DNA from 2 places in the Pectobacterium versatile genome. Region 2 is predicted to be linked to the other one. Evidence: predicted binding sites of a transcription regulator. Region 2 holds the regulator's gene; the other holds the start of a gene.
What was found. Region 2 encodes PhoB, which activates phosphate uptake and scavenging genes when phosphate is short. Its sites were predicted from a motif close to CTGTCATAAAACTGNCNNAT; they were not measured.
Positions count from the first base shown of each region.

Region 1 (15,457 bases), 1.3 Mb from region 2:
CCGATCCCAATATGCCCAATTTCAGCATCGGCTATGCAGGCAATACTATCGCCATCCTCCTGAGCGAAGAAGGCAGCGTCGGTATGGATATCGAAATCGTTCATGTCAGGCCAACGAATCAGGTCGTCCCACAGATGCAGGCGCAGACACAGGCCGAACAGGCGTGGATCGACGCACAGCGCGATCCGCTGGAAGCAGCAACGCAGCTATGCACCATCCGCCAGTCATTGATGAAGATCCCTGGCGTGAACAGCCACCCTCCCAATAACCTGAAACTTCACCCCGCCTCTGGCAGGCTGCGTTCAACCTGCACCCCCGCCGTAGAAGTGATGAGCGATGTTGATGATTACCTTGCCTGGGCCTGTGCCCATATCCCCACACTTAACCGCTTGATCATGTGGAAATACACGTCGGCAACGGGCATGAGAAAGTCGGGGGAAATACTACAGCAGCAGCGCCAGTCTTTACGCTATATGAAATTAACCAGCCATACGATAGAAAAAGCCACCTCTACCGCCTCGCAGTAGCCAGCCGCCTTGTCGCAGGCTGAGGCTCCGGGAAAGCCCCGGAGCCACGAACACATTAATGCCCGTCGATAAACACAATTTTCAGCAGGAACAGCAGCGCAACCACGACCACGCAAGGGCTGATTTCACGCCAGCGACCCGTCGCCAACTTCATCACACAGTAAGAAATGAAGCCCAGCGCGATCCCTTCAGTAATAGAGAAGCTGAACGGCATCATCACCGCGGTAATAAAGGCCGGAACGGCTTCCGTCAAGTCATCCCACTTCACGCGCGCCAGGCTGGACGTCATCAATACGCCCACGTAAATCAGTGCGCCAGCGGCCGCATAGGCAGGCACCATCCCCGCCAACGGCGACAGGAAGATCACCAGCAGGAACAGCAAACCCACAACTACGGCGGTCAGGCCGGTACGTCCGCCCACGGACACGCCAGAAGAGCTTTCGATATATGCAGTAACGGATGACGTTCCGATAAACGAACCGGCTACAGAGCTGATGCTATCGACATACAGCGCCTGCTTCATGCGCGGGAACTTACCGCGAGCATCAACCAGACCGGCTTTATCCGTCACGCCAATCAGCGTACCGGAGGAGTCAAACAGGTTAACCAGCATAAAGGAGAAAATAATGCCGGACATCCCGAGGTTCAGCGCCCCAGCCAGATCAACCTGACCCACCACCGACATGACGCTCGGCGGCATGGAGAACACGCCAGAATACGTCACATCGCCCAGCAGCAGGCCAATTGAGGTGGTCACCACGATGGAGATCAGTACCGCGGCGTGAATATTACGTGAAGCCAGCGCCACAATAATGAAAAAGCCCAGAGCGCCCAGCAGCACGCTGTGTGACGTCAAGTTACCAATCGTCACCAGTGTTTCAGGATTAGGAACGATAATGCCAGCGTTTTTCAGGCCCATCATGGCAATGAACAGACCGATACCGCTGGCGATCCCCAAACGTAGGCTGAGCGGGATATTGGCGATCATCCAATAGCGAATCTGGAAGATGGTCAGCAACAGGAAACCGATTGCGCCCCAGAAAATAGCACCCATCGCAACCTGCCATGGCAGGCCCATCGCGCCGACGACGACAAAAGCGAAAAACGCATTCAGCCCCATTGCTGGTGCCAGCGCCACAGGCAAGTTAGCCAGCAGCCCCATCAAAATGCTGCCGAATGCCGCAATCAGACAGGTGGTCACAAAGACCGCTTTGGTATCCATCCCCGCCACACCCAGAATCTGCGGGTTAACAAAAACGATGTAGACCATCGTCAAAAACGTCGTGAAACCGGCAATCGTTTCCGTACGTGCTGTCGTACCGTGTTGTTTAAGTTTAAACACGCGCTCCAGCAGGCCCTGCTCGGTAGCAAGACCGGGTTGTGATTTATTCATTAGTAACAATCCAAAGAAGGGAATAACTGTCGTCGGGTATCCTATAACAAAACGCTGCGTTTTTACGTTGATCCCACGTTTTTTTTCATCGAATAAGAAGAACCTATTAACGTCATGGCTATTACGCCGCACGCCCTCGGTTGAAACCCCTTAATTTTATGCAAGATCGCTCTGAAAATGGCTTTGTAGGTCGCAATATCGGGTCAATTGGTTAAAGTAGGAGCTTCATCTTTTATTTCATCGATAAGGATTGGTCATGCCCCGTATTGAATGCGTCTTCTTCGACTGTGATGGCACGCTGGTTGATAGCGAAGTGCTGTGTTGCCAGGCTTATGTGAATATCTTCATCCCGTATGGGGTGAACTTATCGCTGGAGGAGGTGATAAAAACCTACAAGGGCGTGAAGCTATACGAGATTATTGCCCGCATCAGCCAGCAGCATGGCTTAACCGTGTCGGTAGAAGATGCAGAGCGTCATTTCCGGCAAGAGGTGAAACGTCTGTTCGATGAGTTCCTGCAACCTATCGAGGGCGCACGTGAGTTAGTGCAATCGATTACCGTCCCGATGGCCGTGGTGTCCAACGGTCCGGTCAGCAAGATGCACCATTCGCTCGGCCTGACGCACATGCTCGATCTGTTTGGCGACCATCTCTACAGCGGCTACGATCTGAAAAAATGGAAGCCCGATCCGGCCGTGCTGTATCACGCTGCCGAGCAGTTACAGCTTCCCATCGAACACTGCATTCTGGTTGAAGATTCCGCCGCTGGTGTACAGGCAGGCATCGCCGCGGGCATTCCTGTGTTCTATTACTGCGCCGATCCCCATAACCAGCCGATCCATCACCCACTGGTCACGATGTTCGATGACATGCGCGAACTGCCGCAAATCTGGCGCGAAAAAGGCTGGAACATCACTGCGTAGTAGCAGCCATTAAGACTTATGTCAGACCGTCGGCAAATCTATTTATGGAACGAAAACGGTGGTAATGGAATAGAAGAGTAAAGCGTTTGCGCCATGAATGGCGCAAGCCGAGCGTACACGGACGTATTCACAGCGTCTTTACGATCTATCCATCACCACCGCACGACGCACGTAATCTTCATCCTCAGGCTGGCTTATTCCGCCACCATAGCAAACGGCGTTTCGGCTGTTTTTCCTGCTGGTTAAAACGGGCATTAACCCCGTTAGCCAGCAGTTCCAGCGACAGACAAAACACAAAGTAGACCAGCGCGACAAACAGGAACACCTCCATCGGGTAGACCATGCTGCGGTTATTGACCTGCGTAGCAAGAAACGTCAGCTCGCCGACCCCGACAATGTAGGCCAGTGAGGTATCTTTAATCAGAGAAATCCATTGGTTGATGAAGGAAGGCACCATCATCCGCAGCGCCTGCGGCAGCACTATCTGCCATAACACCTGCCAGCGGCTTAGCCCCAGAGAAAGTCCAGCCTGCCACTGGCCGCGCCCGATGGCGACAATGCCGGCCTTCACGCCATGCGCCAGATACGCCGAGGCGATCAGTGCCAGCGCACAAACCACGGTAGTAATTTCAGGGATATCGACGCCAAAAACGATCGGCAACAGAAAATACGTCCAGAAAATTAGCATGATGACGGGAATCGCACGGAAGAACCCCAGCACCATCGCCAACAGTGCACTCCACCAGCCTCGGGACATCGCCAGCGCCACGCCTAAAATCGTACCCAATATGGCAGACGCTATGCCCGCCAGCAGGCTCATCACCAGCGTCAGCGCCGCGCCACCCAGCGGGCCATCCGGGAACGTTCCCCACATCAAATAGTCGATGTTATCGGTGATAACGGTAAAATCCATCTTAGTGTCTCTCCGCCAGACTGCGCTGCTGACGCCACATGCCCCAGCCTTCCATCACCGCAATAATCACGATGTACAACACCGTCGCCACACCAAATGCCTGAAACGTACGCAGGGTTTCCGTCTCTACCTGACGCGACGCGTAGGACAATTCAGCGACGCCAATCGCCATCGTCAACGACGAGTTCTTAACGATATTCATGTACTGCCCAAGCAGCGGCGGCAGAGCGATTTTTAGCGCCTGTGGCAATACCACATAACGCATGGATTGGAAGCCAGTTAACCCCAAAGCATGCGCGGCGTACTTCTGCCCGCGCGCGACGCCGCGAATACCGGAGCGGATCTCCTCCGCAATAAACGCGCTGGAGTAGAGCGTCAATCCTGCCAAGCCCGCCAGAAACTCAAAAGAAGGCCACGCTAACGTCGTGCCCAACAGCGAAATAACATGCGGGGTGTTCAGCCATTGCATCATCTCTGAGGGAAAAAGCTGTCCGGCACCGAAATACCAGAAAAACAGCTGCACCAGCAGCGGTGTATTACGAAATAACGAGCTATACGCCACCACAATACCGCGCAGCACATGAATCTGGCTGTCTCTAGCCGCCGCCAACAGAAAACCCAACACCGTAGACAGAACGATCGTACTCAGGGAAAGACCCAGCGTGATCAGGAAACCGTGCCACAGCCAGATGAGGTATTGAGGAGCCAACAGCCACGACTCAAGCGATTGCAGCGCCGTATCCATGCGTTTTATCTCTCTTTGTCATGATTACAAGGTACAAATAGAAATGCCCTCTGCAATGCAGAGGGCTGAGATCATAGCACTGAAGGCGTCAGCTATCAGGATTTAGGTTGTTGATCCAGCGGAGCAAAGGTGAAGTCGCCGCGCGGCTGGGATGATTTCGTGCTCGGCCCGAACCAGCGATCGTAGATTGTCTTCGCTTCACCCTGTTTTTCCAGGTTAATCAGCGTGTCGTTAATTTTCGCCGTCAGACGCTCTTCGCCCTTCGGAATCCCGACGCCCTGATACTCTTTGGTAATGCTGAACGGAGAAATTTCGAACTCAGCCTTCTGTGCATCAGGCACGTTAGCCAGCAGGCCGACCAGTTTGGCATCATCCTGCGTGATGGCCTGAACGTTGCCGTTACGCAGTGCAGCGAAGGCCAGCGGCGTATCATCGTAGGAAATCACTTTGGCTGTCGGGTAATGCTCACGCAGGGTAATCTCCTGCACGGTGCCTTTATCCGCGCCGATGCGCAGCGTTTTGATGTCTTCCGGCGTTTTCAGCACGCCTTTACGGGCGATGAATTTTTGTCCAGTAGCGAAATAAGGAATACTAAAGTTAACCTGCTTGGCACGCTCATCGGTAATGGTGAAGTTCGCGGCGATCAGATCGACTTTCTGCGAACTTAACAAAGGAATACGGTTAGCGGGATTAGTCGCACGCAGCTCAACCTTTACGCCCAACGCCTTACCAATCGCCTCAGCGATATCCACGTCATAACCCACCAGCTTTTTGCTTTGCGGATCGACATAGCCAAACGGCGGATTACTGTCGAAGACGGCAATTTTCACCACACCCGCCTTCTGAATGTCATCTAATTTATCTGCCTGTGCAGCACCAGAAACGGAAGCCAACCCGGCCAATAAAGTCACTGTCAAAATCTGCTTTTTCATTCCCTGCCCCTTAATTATTGGTGTATTAACAGCAGGCTATCAGCAGGGTGAAAACGCGGGAAATAACATAAATAGCTATAATATAACCTTATGTTACTTCGAAATTCTGGCAGATTATCCTGATTCAGGTACAGCTAGGTAGATTGATGAAAAGCGACAGAAAATCTCCTATTCAGACTTGTTCGGAAGAGATAACGGCAGCCAGGCACATTATTACTACGGCTTAAGTGTAAGGAGCGGGAGCAGCATCTGATTGTTTTGCATCCACTCAACCGAATGTTCGCACCGATACGCAATAATTCTTTTTATCGTTGCGAAATCATCCAGCAGGTTCCGGTTGATTATAGGTTCGTGATGAGCAATGCGGTTGCGCAATTTTCTCACTGTTTCTAAATCATTATAGAGATTCTGACGCAGTTGCGCGGCACTCAGGCCCTGTGCGACGGCATGAGGGAAAGCGGTTAGTATGTGATTGTTCCATAAGCGAGTATCAAATCTTCCGGTCAGCATTTTTTGCCAGAAAACAAACTTTAGTTCAGGGATAACTTTTCCCGTCGTTGGCTGATTTCGCCGCCCACTAATCAGATCATCTTTTGGCTTATAGCCATGGATAGGGATCGGTAGGCTTCGCTCAAAACCAATGGACCAAGGCCATCTGTCCCCGTATACCGTTTCAATGACTTCAGAAATAGCATTGCGCGTGAGGACTTCGCACACATGAAGAGGAACAAAAAAAGCGGCTGAGATTTGCGCATTCCACATATAAAGCTTTAAGGCTTTTTCTGTCTGAAGCAAGCCAGTCGGTCCACCGACGACATTTTCATACGTTCCTATTCTGGCCGCAGAGAGGCTATCCTTTATGCTGTTTGACGGCATCGTCAACGATCCTTATACTGACATCACTAGCCACGGGACTTGTTAGCAGTAATGCTTCCCCCCGAGGACAACAGAAGTAGCTATGCAAAAAAGGCTCACTATATGGTGAGCCTTTTTTACTTTCATGCTAGTCCGAGTGAGCTAGCCTATACACTCTATTTACCATAGGCCTATAAAGCGCTGTCAAGGTTATTCCCACTGCCGGTTCTGGATAACAATCCTGTACCCATCATGATCATGAAAAGTCACACCATCTTTACCCCAGTAAGGATTGAACGAGCTGACTCTAGCAAATCCGGCCTCGTCCATTCTTGAACATGCCTCGTCCCATAACACCTTATCCGCGATGTACAAAACCAGTAAATCCTCATCTGATGGAGAAGGTGATACCGGATGGTGGTGGCACTGCGTAAATTCAAGGTGCCAGCCTAAATCACTACGCCCCAACATAGCTCCGCTAAAACCTTCATGGTCTGAAAATGAGCCTAATTTTTTTAGATCAAGCCCACTGCAGTACATTTCACAACTGAGTTTCAGGTTACTAGCTGGTCGCGCTATACGCAGATGGTGAAAATTCATAAAACCTCCGTTGTAATATAACCAGAAATATTTCCCAGCCCTCAGCGTTCATACGCTATGTCAGATGCTTGGTTTATCACAACGCTTCGGCAGTTAAGATAAGCAATTGAATAACGTCCCCTATTTAAGACACGTTGATCCCCTCCACCTATTTTCTTCGCGTATTCAACGCACCTTGTCAGCGTATGCTGACAGCACCAGCCAGGTCATCATCCCCCCAATCAGTCCCCAAAACGCCGCACCGATTCCCCACAACGTCAGCCCTGAGGCGGTAATTAGGAAGGTGACCACCGCAGCATCCCGCTGTTTTTCATCCAGTAAAGCGCGGTACAGGCTGCCTGAAATGGTGCTGAGCAGCGCCAAACCGGCGATAGCGTGAATCAGCGGCTGCGGTAGCGCCGTGAAAAGCTGCCCGATCGATCCGCCAAAAGCACCCGCCAGCAGATAAAATCCACCAGCAGCAACGGCAGCAAGATAGCGTTTCTTCGGATCGGGATGTACATCCGGCCCCATACAGATCGCGGCGGTAATCGCGGCGATACAGACGGAAAAACCACCGAACGGCGTCAAAACCAGCGCGATTAATGCGGTAATACTAATCAGCGGTGATATAGGAACCTGATAGCCAGCGGCTTTCAGCGTGGCAACGCCCGGCGCGTTCTGCGACGCCATCGTGACAACGAAAAATGGAATACCGACACCCAGCAGAGACGCCCATGAAAAATGCGGCGTAATAAACTCCGGTACGGCGAACACCAGCGGCGAATCAGAAACCACAATTTGTCCGCGAAATAAGGCTAGCAGCAGGCCAGCAAGCAGCGTCAGTACAATGGCAAAGCGCGGCAACAGCCGACGGCTGAGCAAATAGGTTATGCACATCGCAAAAGCCAGCCAGAAATCGTGTTGCAGGGAAAGAAAGGCATCCGCACCAAAGCGCAGCAAAATCCCCGCCAGCATCGCAGCAGAAATAGCCTGCGGAATAACATTCATCAGGCGGGCAAAGAGGCCAGTGATTCCACAGATGAAAATAAGCGCGGAGGCAAACAGGAACACGCCGATCGCCTCATTGAGCGAGGTGCCCGGCAGGCTGGTGACCAGCAGCGCCGCCCCTGGTGTTGACCAGGCCGCCAGTATCGGCGCGCGGTAATACAGCGACAGGCTAATAGACGCCAGCCCTTGGGCAATCCCCAGCATGCTTAACCAGCCGCCGATTTGCACCGCACTGGCACCCGCCGCTTCCGCTGCCTGAAAAATGATGGCGGCCGAGCTGGTGTAGCCCACCAGCACCGCAACGAAGCCAGCGATGAGGGTCGAAAAGGTGACATCTTTTAGCGCAAATGACGCAGGCATGGTATACCTTCACTCTTATCGTACGTTATAACGCACAGAAAGCGTTAACATAGCAGTGTGCGCTATAACGCACAAGCAGGAGCCAGTACTGATGTCTGATGAGCTAACCCGCCGTATTGGCAATACGTTGAAAACGTTAAGACAAGAGAAAGGCTGGAGCCTCACGCGTGCGGCAGAAGAAACGGGGGTAAGCAAAGCGATGCTGGGCCAGATCGAGCGGGGTGAATCCAGCCCGACGGTTGCCACGCTGTGGAAAATTGCGACCGGTATGAATGTCGCGTTTTCTAGCTTTATTGAACCGACGCTCGCGGATGAAGACGTGACCTATCGCTCAGGAGCGGGGTCGTCATTCAGGGAAAACGAAGCGGGAATGCACGTTGTGCCGATCTTCCCCTTCGACGAAAAGCTACGTTTTGATATGTTGGTTATTGAGCTGGCGGCGGGAGCCAGCAGCACCTCATCGGCGCATGAAAGCGGGGTGATCGAGCATATTATTGTGCTGGAGGGACAACTGGAGATTACCGTCGATGGACAGACGCATGTGTTGTCCGCTGGTGACGCCTTGCGCTTTGCCGCCGACAGGGAACACCGCTACCACAACCCTGCCGATACCACAGCGCGCTTCCACGACCTGATTCACTATCCTGATAAAAAATAACGCCCTGCAAGCAGGGCGTTATCACGATAAGCGCAAGGACTGGATCACTCTTCCGCTTTATCTTTCTGCGCCAGCAGCTTTTCCAGCGCATCGCCACCTAGGTGACGGAAATCCTGACCTTTGACGAAATAGAAGATAAATTCGCAGATGTTCTGGCAACGGTCACCGATACGCTCGATAGAACGGGCGCAGAACAACGCCGTCAGTACGCTTGGGATGGTGCGAGGATCTTCCATCATGTGGGTCATCAGTTGACGCACAATCCCTTCGTACTCTTTATCCACTTTTTTGTCTTCGCGATAAATACGAATCGCTTCATCCAGATCCATACGGGCAAACGCATCCAGCACGTCATGCAGCATCTGCACGGTGTGGCGCCCTAATGACTCCAGACTCACCAGCAGCGGCTGATGCTGATGGGAGAACTTCTCCAGCGCGGTGCGACAGATTTTATCCGCTACGTCACCGATGCGTTCCAGTTCGGAGATGGTTTTGATGATCGCCATCACCAGACGCAGATCGCTGGCGGTAGGCTGCCTTTTCGCAATAATACGCACGCAGGCTTCATCAATCGCCACTTCCATCATGTTAACTTTGGCGTCACCTTCAATCACCTGCTGAGCCAGCTCTGCATCCTGATTATGCATCGCGGTAATCGCGTCACTCAGCTGTTGCTCCACCAGCCCGCCCATGGTCAGGACCTGCGTGCGGATGTGTTCCAGTTCGGCGTTAAACTGACCGGAAATGTGTTTGTTCAGATTCAGATTATCCATGATGCTTTCCTAATCAACCGTAACGGCCGGTGATGTAATCTTCAGTCTGTTTCTGCCGTGGAGCAGTAAACAGGGTATCAGTATCGCTGAACTCAATCAGCTCACCCAAATACATAAACGCCGTATGATCTGAACAACGCGCTGCCTGCTGCATATTGTGCGTCACGATGACCACGGTGTAGTCTTTTTTCAGCTCGGAGATCAGTTCTTCAATGCGGCCAGTAGAAATCGGGTCAAGCGCAGAACAGGGTTCATCCAGCAGCAAGACATCTGGGCGAATCGCGATACCACGCGCAATACATAAACGCTGCTGTTGACCACCAGACAGGCTATAGCCACTCTGGTGCAGCTTATCTTTCGTCTCTTGCCACAGCGCGGCTTTGGTCAGCGCCCACTGAACGCGTTCATCCATATCGGCACGAGACAGCTTTTCAAACAGACGCACACCAAACGCGATGTTGTCGTAAATCGACATCGGGAACGGCGTCGGCTTCTGGAACACCATGCCGACTTTGGCGCGCAGCAGCGCGATATCTTGCTTATCCGTCAGGATGTTATTGCCATCCAGCAGAATGTCGCCTTCAGCGCGCTGCTCAGGGTAGAGCTGATACATTTTATTCAGCGTACGCAGCAGCGTGGATTTACCACAGCCGGACGGGCCGATAAACGCGGTAACCTGATTCGCGGCAATATCCAGCGTAATGTTTTTCAACGCATGGAATTTTCCGTAATAGAAATTCAGATCGCGTACCTGGATTTTGTTGGATGTCTCAGTAGCCATACTCATCAAGACTTCTCTCTTTTTCCTGGCGCTGCTTGGCAGCACCTTGAATTTATTTAATGTTTCTCAGAAAACGACTATTTCTTAGCGAATTAGTGCTTCTTGGCAGAGAAAATAACGCGCGCCAGAATATTCAGCAGCAGCACACACATCGTAATCAGCAGTACGCCCGCCCAAGCCAGCTGTTGCCACTCCACAAACGGACTCATGGCAAACTTAAATATGGTGACCGGCAGGTTAGCAATCGGATGCATCATATCCGTGCTCCAGAACTGATTCGACAGCGACGTAAACAGCAGCGGCGCGGTTTCCCCAGCAATACGCGCGATGGCCAACAATACCCCGGTGATGATGCCCGATACCGATGCCTTCAGCGTAATCGCAGAAATCATTTTCCATTTCGGCGTACCCAGCGCATAAGCCGCTTCACGCAGGCTATCTGGCACCAGTTTAAGCATGTTCTCGGTGGTACGAATCACAATCGGCACCTGCAACAGCGCCAGCGCAATCACCCCCGCCCAGCCGGAGAAGTGCTGCATTTTTGCCACCACCAGCGTGTAGACAAACAGACCCACCACAATCGACGGTGCTGACAGCAGAATGTCGTTGATGAAACGAATCACTTCGGCGATCCAGGATTTACGACCGTATTCCGCCAGATAGATACCCGCCATAATACCCAGCGGCGTCCCCAGTAGCGTCGCCCACAGGATCAGCAATCCGCTCCCGACGATGGCATTCGCCAATCCACCACCCGCCGTATTAGGCGGCGGCGTCATTTCGGTAAACAACGCCAGAGACATGCCATCCACGCCTCGGGTCACGGTCGAAAACAGGATCCAGACCAGCCAGAACAGGCCGAACACCATCGTGGACATGGATAAGAACAGCGCAATGCGGTTCTTCTGGCGACGCCAGGCCTGCATTTTACGCCGCGAACGCTCCAGAGCAGCGTCTTGCTCTATGCCTAATGTAGCCATTAGCGCGCCCCCTCATTTTTAGCCAGACGCATCACCATCAGCTTTGAACATGCCAGAACAATAAAGGTAATCACAAACAGAATCAGCCCCAGTTCCATCAGTGCCGCCGTGTGCAAGCCGGATTCAGCTTCGGCGAACTCGTTCGCCAACGCAGAGGTAATACTGTTGCCTGGCATATACAGCGACGCGCTGTCGAGCTGGTAGGTGTTACCGATGATAAAGGTCACCGCCATGGTTTCCCCCAACGCGCGCCCTAGTCCCAACATCACACCGCCGATCACGCCATTTTTGGTGTAAGGCAGCACAATGCGCCAGATGACTTCCCACGTCGTACAGCCAATGCCGTAAGCGGACTCTTTCATCATCACCGGCGTTTGCTCAAACACGTCACGCATCACCGCCGCAATGTACGGGATAATCATGATGGCCAGAATGACGCCAGCCGCCAGAATACCGATCCCGAATGCCGGGCCGGAGAACAGCGAGCCAACAATAGGAATACCGGACAGGACGTTGCCTACCGGTTGTTGGAAGTATTTGGCAAACAGCGGAGCGAAAATGAACAGCCCCCACATGCCGTAGACAATACTCGGTATGGCCGCCAGCAATTCAATTGCCACGCCAAGCGGACGCTTCAACCAGGCTGGTGCCAGTTCTGTCAGAAATAGCGCAATCCCGAAGCTAATCGGAATCGCAATAATCAGTGCAATCAGTGAGGTAACGATGGTGCCGTAAATCGGAACCAGTGCACCAAACTGCTCTGCGGGCGCATCCCACTCTTTCGTCCACAAGAAGGCAAAACCGAACTTCTCGATGCTAGGCCAGGACGCCACAATCAGGGAAACAATGATGCCACCCAATAGCAGTAGCGTGACCAGCGCCGCCAGTTTTACCAGCGCGCTGAAGAGGATATCGCCATATTTTCCCGGGGCTTTGATAGTTGGCTTGTACTCCGCCATACGTCTCTCTTCTCGTTTTAACTACATTTGATAAGCTATTGAAGGCAGAGAGGTTACTATCACCTCTCCGCCCCGATACGACGTGTTATTCCACTACGTATTTCCCAGAACCTGACAACCTCATCACGCTCTGATTATCAACACGACGTGTCGATACAATAATTAGTACAGTGCTTTACCGCTGCTGTCTTTTACCTGGGTTTTCCAGGCAGCACGGATTTGCTCAACCACTTCTTTTGGCAGTGTGGCGTAATCCAGCGCTTCAGCTTGCTCGCCGCCTTTCTTGAACGCCCAGTCGAAGAATTTCAACACTTCAGCGCCCTGCTCAGGTTTTTCCTGTTTGGTGTGAACCAGGATGAACGTGGTTGAGGTGATCGGCCATGCATCAGCGCCTTTCTGGTTAGTCAGATCCTGAGCGAAAGACTTGCTCCAGTCGATCTCTTTAGCCGCGTTGCTGAAGCTAGCGCCAGTCGGGCTAACCGCTTTGCCATCGGCAGAAATCAGTTTGGTGTAAGCCAGGTTGTTCTGCTTGGCATACGCGTATTCTACGTAACCGATAGAACCAGGCAGACGTTGTACGAACGCCGCGATACCATCGTTACCTTTACCGCCCAGACCGGTTGGCCAGTTCACGGTAGAACCTGCGCCAATCTTCTCTTTCCACTCTGGGTTCACTTTTGCCAGATAGCTGGTGAACACGAAAGACGTACCAGAGCCGTCAGCACGACGAACCACAGCAATGTCCTGATCCGGCAGCTTGGCATTCGGGTTCAGTTTAGTGATTGCTGGGTCGTTCCATTTTTTGATGTTACCCAGGTAGATATCACCCAGCGTTTTACCATCCAGCGTTAAATCGCCAGATTTGATACCAGGAACGTTCACTGCCAGCACCACGCCACCGATAACGGTTGGGAACTGGAATAAACCATCCTGTGCTAATTTGTCGTCAGCCAGAGGGGCGTCAGAAGCACCGAAATCGACCGTTTTAGCGATAATCTGTTTTACACCGCCAGAAGAACCGATGCCTTGATAGTTAACTTTATTACCGGTTTCTTTTTGATAGGAGTCAGCCCATTTGGCATAAACAGGCGCAGGGAATGTCGCACCGGCACCGGTGAGGTTAGCAGCAGCTAAAGCAGAAAATGCCGTCAGAGAAAGGGTTGCCGCAACAACACTGGCAAGAGTGGTACGCATCGGTTTCATAATCCCTCCTGTGGGATACTCAAACGTGTCGACGTAACGTCGTTATCTATCAGAGTTATCAAATCAGAGTGTAGTTCGCAGGAGGAAAAATAGGACAGTTTGGTGACAGTAAAATGTACGCAATATGACAGTTTTATGACAATGACGCAGGATGCAGGAAAATTCAGGCATCACCAGCCAGAACAGGCGTTCTGACTGGTAGAGGAGATCGGTCAGTGAGTCTGGCTATGGCTAAGCAATTTGTAAATCGTATCAGGCTTATAGCTATCGCCCTGATAATAAATCGCCCAGTCGGTTACCCACGATATATCAATAGAATACACACCGCCTTCCTGCATATCCTCAACGTAGAACGGATGATTGATTAATGTCCCCGTGACGACCGCGTCGTCGATTTTTTCGGGCACAAACCACATGTGTTCACGCTCTTCTCCCGCTTCGCCATGAGGAATGCCAAACTTCACCATAAAGCGCCATTCACTTTCGACGGGTTTAGGTGATTTTTTGAGTAGTTTAGCTAAAAAACCGGGCTTAGCCGGTTCGTCATTCACATGATAATTTTTAAACATGTTGACGAAATAACGCCAGCGCAGCTGCGCTTTACGTGACATTTCTGCCGTTTCCGCGTTCGTGCGCCAGAACATGATGGCATTCTGCTCATCAAACCCTTTAAAGAACGTTTGCAGTACCGGATTTTCCTCGTTGGTACGAAACAGCATGCAGGAAGGCTCCTGATGCACGTCATCCCGATCGGCGCGATCGCCCAGAAACACGCCTTCCGGCGTTCCTTCCAGATCGTAGTGCATCTCTTCCAGAGGCCGCAGTTGATCAATCGGTGTGGATTGATTCACATGCCGTAGCCCTTCTTCAAACGGCAACGCCACCAGATATTCATAGCCGCTGTCCGTTTGCCCGCACAGAATCGGCTCATTAAAGGTAATCTGCTGATTTTGAATAGCATTATTAACAAAGCTTCGGAATAAATCCGGGATGCCATAATACGAACTCAGCGTTTCAGGAATAACTAATTCAGCCTCCGTCAGGCCGCATCGCGCCAGACCATGCGAGTGGAACCAGAATGTCGTTGGCGGATCGTTCTCGGTGTCGTACACGGCATGAATGGTATACAGCGATTCAATTTCCGGCAGGACATCATCTTCCAACTGAAAATTCAGCCATTCACGGGTAAACACGTTACCGGCAGCGGAAATATCGATACCCAGGAGAAAATCCGGCACCACGGCGCTTAATAAGCGGAGTTGATGAACGTAATCTTCCAGCGGATTGGGGCCAAAAATACACTCAACCATCACTTCCTGCGTTGCCGCATTAGCCTGCGCCAGCAGCTCCGGCGAAATCTCATCGGTTGAATGTATCGGCGTGATGCTATTCTCGGGATCGCGTTCCGATACCTCAAGATAAAAGGTCAGCTCGCGATCGTGATGACGACAGGTATAAAAGAATCCGCCCTGTTCCTGCTCGGTATAGCTTATTTCGCCTTCGGTGAAAAATGACTGCGCCTCTAACAAGCTCTCCAACAGTGGATAGTTCATCTCTCGTGAGGAGAAAGCCACCATCGTTGAAGGCGCTTTTTCACCCTTCCCTTCAGCGATATCCAGATATTGTTGTTTGTTATTCATCATGAACCCGTTAACGTTCTCAATCCATTATTGCCAACGACGGAAAATCAGCGACGTATTGATGCCGCCAAAGGCGAAGTTATTAGACTGGATATAATCCGTCTCAATATGGCGTGGCTCACCCATGATATAATCCAGCTCGCCACAGTCTTCCGCAGGTTGCCGTAAATTAAGCGTCGGTGCAAACCACCCTTCACGCATCATTTCAATACTCATCCACGCTTCA
Region 1 covers NZ_CP034276.1:4,949,280-4,964,736, forward strand. Annotated here, with positions in the region: gene EIP93_RS22380 (4'-phosphopantetheinyl transferase family protein) at 1-527, shown strand, start outside; gene EIP93_RS22385 (NCS2 family permease) at 583-1,920, opposite strand; gene yieH (6-phosphogluconate phosphatase) at 2,177-2,842, shown strand; gene EIP93_RS22395 (amino acid ABC transporter permease) at 3,027-3,755, opposite strand; gene EIP93_RS22400 (amino acid ABC transporter permease) at 3,757-4,500, opposite strand; gene EIP93_RS22405 (ABC transporter substrate-binding protein) at 4,596-5,432, opposite strand; gene EIP93_RS22410 (hypothetical protein) at 5,649-6,308, opposite strand; gene EIP93_RS22415 (VOC family protein) at 6,498-6,887, opposite strand; gene EIP93_RS22420 (benzoate/H(+) symporter BenE family transporter) at 7,053-8,237, opposite strand; gene EIP93_RS22425 (helix-turn-helix domain-containing protein) at 8,329-8,895, shown strand; gene phoU (phosphate signaling complex protein PhoU) at 8,940-9,668, opposite strand; gene pstB (phosphate ABC transporter ATP-binding protein PstB) at 9,682-10,455, opposite strand; gene pstA (phosphate ABC transporter permease PstA) at 10,542-11,429, opposite strand; gene pstC (phosphate ABC transporter permease PstC) at 11,429-12,388, opposite strand; gene pstS (phosphate ABC transporter substrate-binding protein PstS) at 12,551-13,591, opposite strand; gene EIP93_RS22455 (DUF4026 domain-containing protein) at 13,804-15,231, opposite strand; gene EIP93_RS22460 (beta-ketoacyl-ACP synthase) at 15,259-15,457, opposite strand, start outside.
Region 1: the regulator PhoB is predicted to act here: its motif matches at 13,714-13,733, upstream of pstS (phosphate ABC transporter substrate-binding protein PstS).

Region 2 (15,457 bases):
GGCGACTGCAATATGCGGTGCGCTGCACGGGGTAACGGCGATTGATGCCGCGTTGAAACAGGAGCTGGATGACATTAACCAGCTTGATTTTAGCCGCTATGCCAGCCTGCTCCTGCAATACCGCTCAGCACGGGAGGCGTGATGAAGGCCAGCGAACTTGCTGCAAAACTGGATGAGCTAACGACGCGTCAGCCGCTGACCATCATCGGGGCGGCGGTGATTGACGTGATTGCCGATGCTTACGCCCTGCCGTATCGCGGATGTGATATCGAACTGAAGCAGCAAAGCGTGAATATTGGCGGCTGCGCCTTGAATATTGCCATTGCGCTTAAACGCCTTGGGATAGCCGCGCAAAACGCTTTGCCCGTCGGGCGGGGCGTGTGGGCAGATATTATCCGTCAGAGTCTGGAAAAGCAGAATATCACCACGGTGGTACAAACCGACGAGGGAGACAACGGCTGGTGTCTGGCGCTGGTTGAACCGGACGGCGAACGGACTTTTATGTCCTTCAGCGGGGTCGAGAATCAGTGGAGCGACAGGTGGCTGGCGTCGTTATCCGTCGCATCGGGGAGTTTGGTCTACCTGTCGGGCTATCAACTGGCGGCACCGTGCGGTGAGCGTCTGGTGAGCTGGCTGGAAAATTTGCCCAACGTCACGCCATTCATTGATTTTGGCCCACGCATTGCCGATATACCGGCAAGCCTGATGGCACGCATTATGGCGCTTCACCCAGTAGTTTCCCTTAATCGTCAGGAAGCGGACGTGGCGGCGGACCTGCTCGGCGTGTCGGCTGATGTACAAACGCTGGGGCGCGCTTGGCGGGAGATGTACCGTGCGCCGGTGATTATTCGTCAAGATAAAGCGGGGGCGTGGTATTTCGACGCGGCTTCTGAGGGCCTCGTTGCCCCGTTTCCGGCAACGGTGGTGGATACCATCGGGGCTGGGGACAGTCACGCGGGCGGGACACTGGCTGGTTTGGCCGCTGGGTGGCCGTTGGCCGATGCCGTCACGCTGGGGAACGCCGTTGCGGCTTATGTCGTGAGCCACCGCGGCGGAGACTGTGCGCCTACGCAGGCTGAACTGCGTACACGGTTACTCCTCGCAGATGAAAACGTATAGATCGCTGCGGCAATAGCTGATGCTGTACTCGATGGGCCGGTTCTGCGGGTCGAGCGCAATCTGCTTGATGACCAGAACCGGTACTTTATTATCAAGTTGGATGTGTGACTGAAACTCGGCATCGGGCATACGGGCGCTGACGCGACTGCGTGTACGCTGCGGATTGATGTTCTGGCTACGAAAATAGTCATAAAGTGAGACGCCGATATCTTCAGCGTCAGCGATCAGATCAACAGGAACATACGATTCTTCAATTGAAACGGCGTCCTCATCCACATAGCGAATACGTTTCAACAGAAAAACGGGGGTGTCTGGCGCAATAGCCAACTGCTCAGCCACTTCCTTGCTGCTTTTTACGATTTGTTTGTTCACCCACAGCGTATTGGGCTTCTTGCCCCGCAGCACGACCTGCTGTGAAAAGCCGCGCGCTTCTTTCAATGAATATTCGAAAATATTATTGATTTGCGTCCCGTAGCCGCGCACGCGGGTCACCACGCCTTCTTCTTCCAACGTCTGCATCGCTTTGCGCACGGTAATGCGGGATACGCCAGCCAACTGGCTCAGGTCACGTTCTCCCGGCAGAATATTGCCATGTTCCAATGTGCCGCTGCGCACGGCGTTTTTTACCGTTTCGGCAAACTTTAGGTAGAGTGGGGTATTGTCTGTTGCCGCAAAGCGCTGCGTAAGCTGTTCTATTAATCGAGTATGCGCGTGTTCCATTCTTCTCTGATCCTGATCGGCCTGCGTAGACGCCATAATACCACTGGTCTTATTACCTCTATACTGAAAATGGCAACCGCGGATTACCACATAAAATAAAATATTTTTAGTGATTTTTAGCATGTTACTCTGTCATGAAAATGTCATCTATCCTTTGTAACGCTAATCATTAATTCCATATATGAGTTATTTTATTTAATGATTTTTATTAATTAACAGAGTAAAAGAATGTCACGATTATTAGGAATAATCCCTGAATTGTTAAAATGCAACAGATTACGGTGTTTGCTAATAATTTTACATTATGTGATTAAGTAAGTTTTTTATTTTATTTATTTTCTTTAATTTAGCTTTTTATGTTGAATTGCCGATTGGGAATCCATTTGATGCCTTTTTTTTTATAAGAGTGTGGTTGAACGTAGTAACTATTTTTCAGCGTTTTAAGATAAATGGCGATTGTATAATGTGATCATATTCAAGTTTTATTTTTCTCTGCCGTTATGGATAGTATAACTATTCTACGCAAAGAGTATTTTATGCTGAAAACGACTCGATCCCGCATCCTTGCGGCCTGTTCTACAATTGTTGTGCTTTCACTTGTTATCAATACCTTTCTTAACTACACCATCGCCAATAACGCGAATAAGGAATCGATCCAGAATACGCTGAATGCGGTAGCCACTAGCCATAGTATCGCGATTAGCGACTGGGTTGCTTCTAAAACGCTGATGATCTCTGCGTTGCACGACCGAGTCATAACCGATGAGGATCCGATTCCGCTGTTTAAACAGATTGCGGCATCTGGCGGACTCCTGAATGTGTACATGGGCTATGCCAATGGCACGGCCAAGTTTGCCGATTCTGGCGGTATTCCTCCCGATTACAACCCAACTGTCCGACCTTGGTATCAGCAGGCGGTGAAAGAGGGCAAACCGCTGGTCACTGCCCCCTACGTTGATGCGGTGACGAATACGCTGGTGGTGTCTTTCGTTGCTTCCGTGGTGGACGGCGGAACGGTCAGAGGCGTAGTCGGTAGCGATGTCACGATGAAAAGCGTGATTGAAAACGTAAAAGCGATTAACCCAGCCAAAGATAGTTTTGGTGTTCTTATCGAGCGTAGCGGTCTGATCATTGCTCACCCGGATGAAAAACTGACGCTGAAAAATATCACCGACATTGCCCCCGGGATTGATCTGAACGACATTCTTTCAGCAGATAGCGCCCGCGATGTGGATTTTTCTGGCGTGACAAAGCTCGTGGTGGCAAAACCGATTGCTGGCACGAACTGGTTCATGCTGGTGGCGTTGGATAAAGCTGAAGCGACAGCGGGCATGCGTTCTCTGCTGTCTACCTCTGTGATCACGCTAGTCGTTATCGCGCTGCTGGGTACGCTGGTGATTGGTTTCATCATTGCCTCAGCGCTCAAGCGTCTGCTGCAAATCCGCGATGCAATGGATGATATCAGCAGCGGTAATAACGATCTGACGCAGCGTCTGCCGGATGAAGGGCATGATGAAGTGGCGCAAATTGCCCGCTCGTTTAATATCTTTGTCGACAAAATCAGCCAGGTCATGATGCAGATTCGCGATATCAGCGCATCGCTTCAGGTCGCGGCGGATGAAATTTCGGCGGGGAATAACGATCTCTCTGCGCGTACTGAATCTGCGGCATCGAGCATTCAGCAAACCGCAGCTTCGTTGGAAGAAATCTCTGCGGCGGTGACCCAGTCGGCAGGTTCTGCGCAGCAGGTTAACGCGAAGGCGTTGCTGCTGTCGAAAGATGCCGGTACGGGCGGAAAAGTAGTGTCCGATGTCATTGTCACGATGGAAGAGATCGTGGTCGCATCTGGAAAAATCGGCGATATCATCGGTGTGATCGATGGCATTGCATTCCAGACTAACATTCTGGCGCTTAACGCCGCAGTAGAAGCCGCGCGAGCAGGTGAACAGGGCCGTGGTTTCGCCGTTGTTGCCGGTGAAGTTCGCAGTCTGGCACAGCGTAGCGCACAGGCTGCCAAAGAAATTAAAGAGCTGATTGAATCGACGGTCTCCAGCGTGACCTCTGGCTCCGTGCAGGTTCGTCAGGCCAGCGATACGATGAATGAAATTGTCGGCGGCGTCTCTACGGTGAGCTCGGTGATGTCTGAAATCACGCATGCGGCAGATGAGCAAATGCGTGGGATCAACGAGATCAACAAAGCGGTCGCGCAGTTGGATTCAATGGTGCAACAAAACGCCGCGCTGGTGCAGGAATCTGCCGCTGCGTCGGGGGCGTTGCAGTCACAGGCTGAAGAACTGAACGCTGTTGTCGGGGCATTCCGAGTTTAACGGATTTGTCACTGAGGAGGTATTGCCCGCTGCCAGAACGGTAGCGGGCAATCACCGACTGTATTAACAATCGGCAGTATTAATAATCGATGGTATTAACAATCGACAGCATTAACGTTGGGCTTCTCCGCCCAACGCTTCAATCAGATTCGCAATCAATGCCGCCAGTTCGCTGGTCATCAAAATAAAATCGGCATCAAACCGCTGAGCAAAATCTTCCCGATCGATATCGTCGTTTTGTTCCCGCAGCGTATCGGAGAACTTCAAGCGTTTTACCGAACCGTCCTCAGACAAGACCAACTGAATCCGTTCCTGCCAGTCCAGCGCCAGCTTGGTAACCAGTTTGCCTGCTTCAATGTGTACGGCGATTTCATCACAGACCAAATCCTGTTTTTTACAGCGGATAACGCCGCCGTCTTCCAGAATGGCTTTCAGCTCTGCTTCATCCTGTAGCGCAAAACCTGCTGCTGGTTCACCGGAGCGAACCCACTCGGTCAGCGTCAGCTCGATAGGGTTTTCCATCGTCAGCGGCACAACAGGTAGCGAGCCCAGCGTTTTACGCAGCAGCGCCAGCGTATCTTCCGCCTTTTTGGCGCTGGCGGCATCGACCATAATCAGGCCGTTAACCGTATCGATCCACAGCCAAACCTGACTGAAACGGCTGAACGCACGCGGCAGCAGGCTATGCAGCACTTCATCTTTCAGCGAGTCTTTTTCGGTTTTTTTCAGCTTGCGGTGCTGTTCTGCTTCCAGGCGTTCAATCTTGGCCTGAAGGGTTTGCTTGATGACCGGGGACGGCAGGATTTTTTCTTCTTTACGGACGCAGATAACGATTTGCCCATTAACGACGTGCGTTAAGGCATCGCTATGCGACCCCATCGGTGATACCCAACCCGTTTTCATCATATCCTGACTGCCGCACGGGGTGAACGCGAAAGCGCTGAGCCGTTTTTCCAGTTCATCCGCAGATAAAACGTTATCTTTGGACAGTACGCTGTCCCGGCTTAGGCGGTAAATCATTAAGTTCTTAAACCACAACATGGTGTTATCCCTGACTGGGCGCGCAGGTTTGCACGCGGGTTTGTAATGTTGCGCGCATGATAACGAATTCGAGGCGGTTATGTGGAATAAAAAACTGGGATTCAGAGGAATACCTATCACGCTTTGAATGGCAGCTGATTGGTTTCTCTGGTTATACCCGTCATACTTCAAGCTGCATGTGCGTTGGCTGCACGACTCGAATTATTTAGGGTACTTATCCATATAAGAACGTTTTCAGGTCGGTGACTAATTTACTCGGGCCTATTTACAACACGCGGGGAGACATCATGAGAATCGGTATCGATCTAGGCGGGACGAAAACGGAAGTCATTGCGCTGGATGATGAGGGGCAGGAACGTTTTCGGCAGCGTATGCCGACGCCAAGAAATGACTATCCGGAAACGCTGCGGACTATTGCCACGCTGGTGGAGATGGCGGAAAAAGCGACTGGCAGCCGTGGCAGTGTTGGCGTGGGGATCCCCGGTACGCTGTCGCCGTTTACCGGTAAGGTAAAAAATGCCAACTCCACCTGGCTCAACGGCCAGGCGCTGGATCGCGATCTCGCCACACTGCTGAATCGGCCCGTGCGGGTTGCCAATGACGCGAACTGTTTCGCGGTTTCAGAAGCGGTTGACGGTGCAGGGGCAGGGAAGCAGACCGTCTTCGCGGTCATCATCGGAACCGGCTGCGGGTCGGGCATTGCGCTGAACGGTCAGGTTCACGTCGGCGGCAACGGTATTGCGGGCGAGTGGGGACATAACCCGCTGCCTTGGATGGATGACGATGAGCTGCGCTATCGGCAGACGGTTCCCTGCTACTGCGGCAAATCCGGCTGTATTGAATCTTTTATTTCCGGTACGGGGTTTGCGCAGGATTACCAGCGCCTGAGCGGCCAGCCGCATAAGGGCGAGGCCATCATTGCCTTAGCGGAGCAGGACGATCCCATCGCAGAACTGGCGTTACAGCGCTATGAACATCGTCTGGCGAAATCGCTGGCGCATGTGATTAACTTGCTCGACCCTGATGTCGTGGTACTGGGGGGCGGAATGAGCAACGTTTCTCGCCTTTATCAGACCGTGCCGGAAAAGATTAAACAGTGGATCTTCGGCGGTGAGTGCGAAACGCCCGTGCGTCAGGCTATACACGGCGACTCCAGCGGGGTACGCGGAGCCGCCTGGCTCTGGCCGAAGACGGAATAATGGCTAAACGGCGTACTGCGGCGCCAGCCGGCTGACGCCTAATCCGTTAACCTTCTGCACTTTGATCTGTACCGGAATACGCTCTTTCATCGCTTCAACATGGCTAATGACGCCGATGGTTTTGCCGGAGGCGTTCAGGTTATCGAGCGCGTCCAGCGCGATATCCAGCGTCTCGGCATCCAGCGTGCCGAAGCCTTCATCCAGAAACAGCGAGTCGATACTGGCTTTATGGCTGACCAGATCGGATAGCGCCAGCGCCAGCGACAAACTTACTAAGAAGCTCTCGCCGCCGGACAGCGTACGCGTATCACGCTCAGCGTCCGCTTGCCAGGTATCCATCACCAGCAGCTCCAGTTCGTCGCCGGGTTTCCGTTTCAGCATATAGCGCCCGTGCAGACGGGAAAGCTGGAGATTGGCGAGATAAACCAGATGATCCAGCGTTAGCCCCTGAGCAAACTTACGGAATTTATGCCCGCTTTGTGAGCCGATGAGCGTATTAAGACAGCTCCAGTCGTCATACATTTGCTGACTTTGGGCGATCTCATTGAGCAAATCCTGCTGGTTCTGGCGATGTTGTCGATCGTCAGCTAACTGATGCTGGAACTCTCCCTGCTGCCGCAGGTTGGTTTTCAGCGTTTCATCCAGTGCTGCCAACTGCTGCTGTACCGCTTCTTGTGTGGCATCTTCCGTCAGTGAGGCGGGGCGCTTTTGTTGATGGGCAAGCAGATCCCGCTCAGCCTGCTGGTGAAGTGCCGCCGCCTGCTGCAAGCTTTGGTACAGCTTTTCCTTCCATGCCTGCAACGTCTGACGTTCCTGCTCATCAAGCAGCGCATTGAGGAACGTCGTTTCATCAGCGAACGTGCTTTGCTGTAAAGCCTGACTAAAGCGGTCGGCCGCATTCTCATGCTGGCGGGTGCTCTGCTCATACTGCTGTTGCGTGCTCGCTAGCTCCCCCGTCAGGCGGCTCAACGTCGTTTCGGTTTGCTGCCGAGCTGACTGGGCTAGGCGGAGCGCATCGTCATACTGTTGGCTGGTTTGCTGTAGTTGTTCGCGCACAGCCGCGATTTGCCTGTCGCCGAAAAGTGCCAGTCGTTCCTGTTGACTTGTGTTGAGGAGCGCGAGGTGTTGTTCCAACTGCTGTTGCTGCGCCTGTAGTTGCTGCTTTGCCTCAGTCACGCTGCGATTCAGATGCTGAAGATCGCTTTCCAGTGTGGCTAACAGCGGAACTAAGCGAGATTGCTCCTGCTCTTTGGCTTTCCAGTCTTGCCATTCGCTCTCGCGCTGACCTAGCCAGTCATTCTGTGCGTCGGCTTCAGGTAGAACAAGGCTTAAGGTTGCCAGCGTCTGCGTGATTTCCTGAGTGTGCTGCGTGATCTGCTGGTGCACGTTTTGCAGCGACTGCTCGGTCTCTTTCTGCGTAACGTTTAGCGAAGTTTGTTGCTGGGTGTTGAGCGCGATTTTCTGGTCGAGTTCCCGCTGCAATGCCTCTGTGGCAGTCAGTAAATCCTTACTTTCCTGCCACTGTTTTTGCAATTGCTCGCGTGCGGTAATCTGCTGTCGAATATCCTGTTCTTCGGCTTCATTTTGCGTAAGCCAGGCTGCGATCTCATCCGGTTGTTCCAGCGTGTAGTTAACTTGTAAGCGCTCACTGACATCTTGCCACTGTTGCAGCAAGGCGTGATGTTCGCTATCGAGCTGAGCGATCTCCTGTTGTAACTGTTCCCGCTGTTGCTCTAGCGAGGCCAACTGTGCCGTCGTATTCGCCAGCGCCGTCGTTAACCGATTCACTTCCTGCTGTAGCGCTGTCAGGCGGCTTTGGGTTTCAGACGGTTGCAGCGCCTGATAGCGTTCGATGGCTGGATGCTCGGTTGAACCACATAGCGGGCATGCTTCTCCGGCCTGTAGCCGCTGGCGTTCGGCTTCCAGCTTAACGATATGCTCTTCCTGACGGAGCAGCGTTTCCAGATCGACAAGATGCTGGCTTCGCTGCTCATACTCAGATTGTTGCTGTTTCTTTAAGATTTCTGACTGGCTGATATGCCCTTGTACTTCACCCTGTTTGGTGAGGTACTGCTGCTTGCGGACATGCAGACGCTGGAACTGGTCGCTGATTGTCGCGAGCCGTTGGCGTTCAGCGCGCTGGTCAATGCGTTGATTAAACTGCTGTTGCAGGGCGGAAAGCGGCTGGTGCGCTTCCTGCTGTTGCCGTGTCTCATCGTGTTGCATGAACTGCTGACGAGCTGCATCAACGACCGCTTGTTGTTCACGCTGTTGTGCCGCCAGCGCCACAGCCTCTTGCTGTAGAACTGCCGACTGTGCGGTGTGCTGCGTCTGTTTTTTCTCCAGCTTATCTTGCTCGTCCTGAAGCTGGCGCAGTTGGCGAAACTGAGTGCGCCACTGAGGAAGTTGTTCTCCCCACTGCTGATGATGCGCGTGTTGCTGGCGGTAAGACTGGATCTGTTCAAGCTGCTGTTTAGCCTGCTGCTGTTCCGCCGCTGTCTGCGTTTGTTTGCTTTCATCCGCGTGCAGACGAGCCTGCGTTTTTGCCAGTTCGTCCTGTTGCTGCGTTTTTTGCTGCACCAGCGTGGTAATGCGATGGTCAAGTGGCACAACCTGTTCGTTGATCACCTGCTCTTGTTGCTGCCGTACCCGTTTGTGCTCACTAACATCCTGCTCTGCTTTTTCTTCCTGCTGGCGTAGCGCGGTTAGCGTCACCTGCTCGGCGGCCTGTTTCTCGGTCAGTTGTTCAATACGCTGTGCCAGCGTAAGAGATTCCTGTCGATAGCGCTCTCGTTCCTGATGTAGCGGCCTCAGTTTTTCTGCCGGTTCGCTGTGAGTTAACCTGTCAAGCTGCGGTTTAGCCTGCTGAATGGCGGATTCGGCGCTCGCATGCTGCGCCTGCGTGCTGGTTAACTGCGTGTGCTGCTGCGTCAGTTGCTCAAACCAGCGCAGCGTAGTCAGCGCTTGCTCACGTTCGACGTTGCCCCGTTGCTCCTGCTGGATCAGCGCGGCAAGCTGTTCTTCCACCTGCTGACGTTGCTCATCGGTCAGCAGTTGAATGCCTGATGCGCGCGCCTGTAGCGTGTTCAGTGCGACGTTTGCCTGCTTGTGTTTGTCATAGACGCGTTCGGAAATCAGGCCGTAAATGTCCGTGCCGGTCAGCTCTTCCAGCAGTTCCGCTCTGTCGTCTGCCTTGGCGTTGAGGAAGGCGGCAAACTGCCCCTGCGACAGCATCATGGATCGCGTGAAACGGCCGAAATCCAACCCTGTGAGCTGTGTGATCATCTCTTTCTTATCATTGAGCTTTTCACACAGAATTTTGCCGTCTTCAATGAGCGCGAGTTCAGCCTTGGGGGACTGTAGGTTGCCGTCTGGCGCATTTCTTGCCCGACGCTGGCTCCAGAAGGCGCGATATCCGACGCCTTTAACTTCAAACTCGACCTCGGCAAGACACTCAGCGGTATTACGCGTCATCAGGTCATTCTGGCTGGCGGAAAGCAGGCCAAGCCGTGGCGTTTCGTGATACAGCGCCAGACAGATGGCATCCAGCAGCGTGGTTTTTCCCGCGCCGGTCGGGCCGGTAATGGCAAATAAGCCATTGCTGGAAAACGGCTCCTGCGTGAAGTCGATTTTCCATTCGCCTTTCAGCGCGTTGAGATTCTTTAAGCGCAGACTGAGGATTTTCATTGGGCAGGCTCGCTATTTTCCAGTTCATCAATAACCTGATTAAACAGCGTGCGAACACGCTGTTGGCGACCGTCTTCCATGTCTGTCTCCGTTGCCAGACGACGTTCAAAAACGTCATGCACGCTTAATTCGTTTAGCGTTTCCTTGTCCTGCCGGGTAATCGCCTGCAGACGCTGTTCACGCGTGCGGCGCAGTAGCAACACCTCAACGGGCAGGTGCTCGGTCATCGCCTGAATGCGTTTTTGCATGTCGCTCAGATAATCCTGCGTGTTGATCTCGATATCCAACCACACGGGTTTCTCGCCCTGATAGTTCTGGAAGGTGGCCAGCTGTTGTTCAATATCACTCAGGCTACCTTTAATCAGCTGCATCGGCTGAGTCATGGGAATCGGCAGTGTTTCTACTTGTGCTGGCGTGTCTGGTGCAAAACTCACCAGACAAACGGACTTCTCGCTGTTGAGTTCATCAAAACTCAGCGGAATGGGTGAACCGCTGTAGCGAATGTGCTCGCTTTGCGTCACGCGCTGCGGGCGGTGAATATGGCCGAGCGCGATATAATCCGCAGGAGGAAAAGCCTGAGCCGGGAAGGCATCGAGCGTACCAATATAGATATCGCGCACGGATTCTGAGGCGGTCGCGCCAATTGTCGTCAGGTGTCCGGTTGCAATAATCGGCAGCGGCAGGCCTAGTTCGTCACGTTTTTGGCAAGCCAGTTGGTAACACTGCTGGTAGTGCGCGGTAATCGCTTCCTGAAGCGCCAGCTGTTTTTCATCCCCGGATTGTCCGGCTTTGCTGGTTAAGACATCACGCGGACGTAAAAACGGAATCGCGCAGAGCAGAGCGCCGGGCTGCCGCTGACGGTTTTCCAGCAGGAGCACTTGCTGGGCGGGATCGTCGCTGGCGCAGGCAATCACTTGCGTGTTCAGGCAGGCCAGCAGCTCGCGGGATTCGTTTAGCATCGCGACAGAATCGTGGTTGCCGCCGAGAATAACGAGCTGGCAGCCCGTGCGCTGTAGTTCTACCACGAAGCTATAATACATTTCCCGCGCGTAGCTGGGGGGCGAGCCGTTATCAAAAATATCGCCTGCGACTATAATAGCATCGACCTGATGTTGTTCCACCTGAGCGATAAGCCAGTGCAGAAAAGCCTGATGTTCAGCAGCGCGGCTTTTGGTATAAAAATATTGCCCTAAATGCCAATCGGCGGTGTGGATAATGCGCATCGTGTTCTCTCGATATTCATGCCGCGTGGCGGTGGATGACGTTGTCATTATTTATTATGTGAAAGGGTGTGTCGTCGCCATGGTGCTTTGTCATCGTAATGCCATGATTATATATAGCAGGGACGGTGGCTGTCGCGGTGGAATCAGGAGTTTGGAAAGCGGCTCGAAAAATCGGATGTACGCGCTGTAACAATCGTGCAGAGCGGTCCGTGCGTTTTTCATAAATCTGTCATAAAACTGACGCATAATGCCTCCGCCTGCTAACAGCGACGATGATTAACGACAGGATTAACAATGGCAAAACGCATATTAGTCGTGGAAGATGAAGCACCAATTCGTGAAATGGTCTGCTTTGTACTGGAACAAAATGGTTATCAACCCGTTGAAGCTGAAGACTATGACAGCGCGGTGACGCAACTGTCGGAGCCATTCCCGGAACTGGTGTTATTGGACTGGATGCTGCCAGGCGGGTCAGGCCTGCAATTCATTAAGCATATGAAGCGCGAGGCGCTGACGCGTGATATCCCGGTGATGATGTTGACCGCGCGTGGCGAAGAAGAAGACCGCGTGCGCGGGCTTGAAGTGGGGGCGGATGATTACATTACCAAACCGTTTTCACCCAAAGAATTGGTGGCGCGTATCAAAGCCGTGATGCGCCGAATTTCACCGATGGCGGTGGAAGAAGTGATTGAAATGCGTGGCCTGAGCCTCGACCCTTCCTCTCACCGCGTGACGACCGAAGAGCACGCGTTGGACATGGGGCCGACGGAATTTAAACTGCTGCATTTCTTTATGACGCATCCTGAACGTGTTTATAGCCGGGAACAGTTGCTGAATCACGTTTGGGGCACTAACGTTTATGTTGAAGATCGTACTGTCGACGTCCATATTCGTCGCCTGCGTAAAGCGCTGGAAACCAGCGGACATGACAAAATGGTGCAAACCGTTCGGGGAACGGGCTACCGTTTTTCAACGCGTTACTGAGGTGATCGTAACCGGAGAAATATTAACGTGCTAGAACGTTTATCCTGGAAAAGGCTGGCATTGGAGCTGGCTTTTTTTTGTTTGCCCGCTTTACTGCTGGGGCTGATTTTTGGCTATCTGCCCTGGTTTCTGCTGGTCGCGGTATTAGGCCTACTGTGCTGGAATTTTTATAACCAGCTAAAACTCTCTTATTGGCTGTGGGTTGACCGCAGCATGACGCCACCGCCCGGCCGCTGGAGCTGGGAACCGCTGTTCTACGGGCTCTATCAGATGCAGTTGCGTAACCGACGTCGACGCCGTGAGCTGGCGCTCCTGATCAAACGGTTTCGCAGCGGTGCCGAATCCTTGCCTGATGCCGTGGTGATCACTACCGAAGAAGGAACGATCTTCTGGTGTAATCATCTGGCGCAGCACCTGCTGAGTTTCCGCTGGCCGGAGGATAACGGTCAGAATATCCTCAACTTATTACGCTATCCCGAATTCACGAATTACATGAAAGGACAGGATTTTAGCCGTCCTCTCACGCTACAGTTGAATAATTCTCACCATGTTGAATTCCGCGTCATGCCCTATTCCGAAGGGCAGCTACTGATGGTGGTGCGTGATATTACGCAAATGCACCAGCTTGAAGGCGCCAGACGTAACTTTTTTGCCAACGTGAGCCATGAACTGCGTACGCCGCTGACGGTGTTGCAGGGCTATCTGGAAATGATGCAGGAAGAAACGCTGGATGCGGCCCTGCGAGGGAAGGCGCTGAACACCATGCAGGAGCAGACCCGGCGCATGGATGGGCTGGTCAAACAGTTGCTGACCTTGTCCCGTATTGAGGCGGCGACGGCAATTGATCTGAATGAAAAAGTCGATATTCCATTGATGCTGCGGGTATTGCAGCGTGAAGCGCAGACGCTGAGTCAGGGGCGACATGAGATCGTTTTTCGTGTGAACGAAAGCCTCCGCGTGTTTGGTAATGAAGAACAGCTGCGCAGTGCGGTATCCAATCTGGTGTATAACGCGGTCAACCATACGCCAGCGGGAACGCGTATCGAAGTCTGCTGGCAGAAGATCCCACAGGGCGCACAATTTCAGGTCAGCGATAACGGGCCGGGGATTGCGGCCGAGCACTTGCCGCGCCTGACGGAACGTTTTTATCGGGTGGATAAGGCGCGTTCACGACAGACGGGTGGCAGCGGACTGGGGCTGGCGATTGTTAAGCATGCGCTTAGCCATCATGATTCCCGTCTGGAGATCATGAGTGAGGATGGGCTGGGCTCACGTTTTGTCTTTACGTTGCCGAATCGGTTGATTGTCCCTGCCTCTCTGGCTGAAAATACAGTGAAACCTTCAGCCTGACGGAAAACGCTATCCATGACATCCGCCACTCGTATTGCGGGCGCTTTTTTACTGCTGCTCAGCGCGTTGTGCTACGCGCAACCTCGCCAGATGTTGGCAGGTAACCTCTCCAGCGCGGGCTCGGATACGCTGGCTAACCTGATGGCCTTTTGGGCGGCGGATTTCAGCCAGCATTACCCGAACGTGAATTTACAGATTCAGGCCGCCGGTTCGTCCTCTGCGCCGACGTCTCTGGCATCGGGAGCCGCGCAGCTTGGACCGATGAGCAGAGCGATGAAGGCCAGCGAAATTGAGGCGTTCGTCCAGCATTATGGTTACCCGCCGCTGGCGGTGCCGGTGGCAATGGATGCGCTGGTCGTGCTGGTCAATCAGGATAACCCACTGCCTGGGCTGAACTTATCGCAGCTGGACGCAATCTTTTCGATTACGCAGCGCTGCGGTAACCACCAGCCGATCAAACAGTGGGGCGATCTTGGCCTGCATGGCAGTTGGGAAAAACGCACGCTACTGCGCTATGGGCGAAACTCTGCGTCGGGAACCTATGGGTTCTTTAAGCAAAAGGCGCTATGCCGTGGCGATTTCCTTCCTCAGGTTAATGAATTGCCAGGTTCGGCGTCCGTTGTGCAGGCCGTTGCGGCGTCAACCGATGCCATCGGCTATGCCAGCGTGGGTTTTCGTACCAGCGGCGTGAGAATGCTGCCGTTAGCCGCACAAGGCTCCGACTACATTTACCCCTCGACTGAGAATATCCGTAGCGGTTTGTATCCCTACACCCGTTATCTCTATATCTATGTGAACAAAGCGCCCAGCCAACCGCTGGAAGCGCTGACGGCGGCATTTTTAGCGCGTGTGCTGTCTGAAACGGGGCAAGCGCTGGTGAATCAGGATGGCTATTTGCCACTGCCGGAAGAAACGCGTCGTCAGGCGAGCCAGCTGATTGGCCTGCCGGAATAATTCCTCTTTCCATCAAGAGTTGGCGACATTTTCACGTCACGTGAACTTTCTTCATGTTACGTGAAAATTCTTCCATTGCCCTGTGATTCGCCACGTGACAGGATAGTTTTAAATTTAGACGTCCAGATGGCTAAATAAAATTAAATGTAATTATCCCTCTGGGCAAATATTTCATATTGAAACTATCTGTCAGTACGCTTCTTTCCTGAAGAGCAGTACTGGCAACATGTCAGGAGCGACATATGGCGAACACCTTATCCCCTTTCCGTGCCGATACCGTCGGCAGTTTCTTGCGTCCGGCAGCGATTAAGGAAGCACGTCTTCAGCATCAGGCAGGCGAGATTGATGATGCTGCGCTGCGTAGCATTGAAGATCGCGAGATTCTGCGGGTGGTAGAAAAGCAGCGTGAAGCGGGCTTGCAGGTTGTGACGGATGGTGAACTGCGCCGTGCCTGGTGGCACTTCGACTTCTTTGCCGATTTGCACGGCGTGGAGCGCTACGAAGCCGATCATGGTATTCAATTCAACGGTATTCAGACCAAATCCCATGCGATTCGCGTTGTGGACAAAGTCGGTTTTAATCCTCAGCACCCGATGCTCGATCATTTCCGCTACCTGAACAGCATTTCTGGCGATGCCGTCGCGAAAATGACGATTCCAAGTCCTAGCGTGATGCATTTCCGTGGCGGGCGGAAAGCGATTGATGCGACGGTTTATCCCGATCTGGCTGACTATTTCGACGATTTGGCACAAACCTGGCGCGATGCGATCCACGCATTTTATGATGCAGGTTGCCGCTTCCTGCAACTGGATGACACCGTGTGGGCCTACCTGTGCTCTGACGATCAAAAACG
Region 2 covers NZ_CP034276.1:1,298,613-1,314,069, forward strand. Annotated here, with positions in the region: gene EIP93_RS05850 (ADP-ribosylglycohydrolase family protein) at 1-142, shown strand, start outside; gene EIP93_RS05855 (PfkB family carbohydrate kinase) at 142-1,119, shown strand; gene EIP93_RS05860 (GntR family transcriptional regulator) at 1,093-1,839, opposite strand; gene EIP93_RS05865 (methyl-accepting chemotaxis protein) at 2,376-4,166, shown strand; gene rdgC (recombination-associated protein RdgC) at 4,278-5,207, opposite strand; gene mak (fructokinase) at 5,495-6,406, shown strand; gene EIP93_RS05880 (AAA family ATPase) at 6,410-10,093, opposite strand; gene sbcD (exonuclease subunit SbcD) at 10,090-11,316, opposite strand; gene phoB (phosphate response regulator transcription factor PhoB) at 11,611-12,300, shown strand; gene phoR (phosphate regulon sensor histidine kinase PhoR) at 12,328-13,650, shown strand; gene EIP93_RS05900 (PstS family phosphate ABC transporter substrate-binding protein) at 13,666-14,604, shown strand; gene EIP93_RS05905 (cobalamin-independent methionine synthase II family protein) at 14,847-15,457, shown strand, end outside.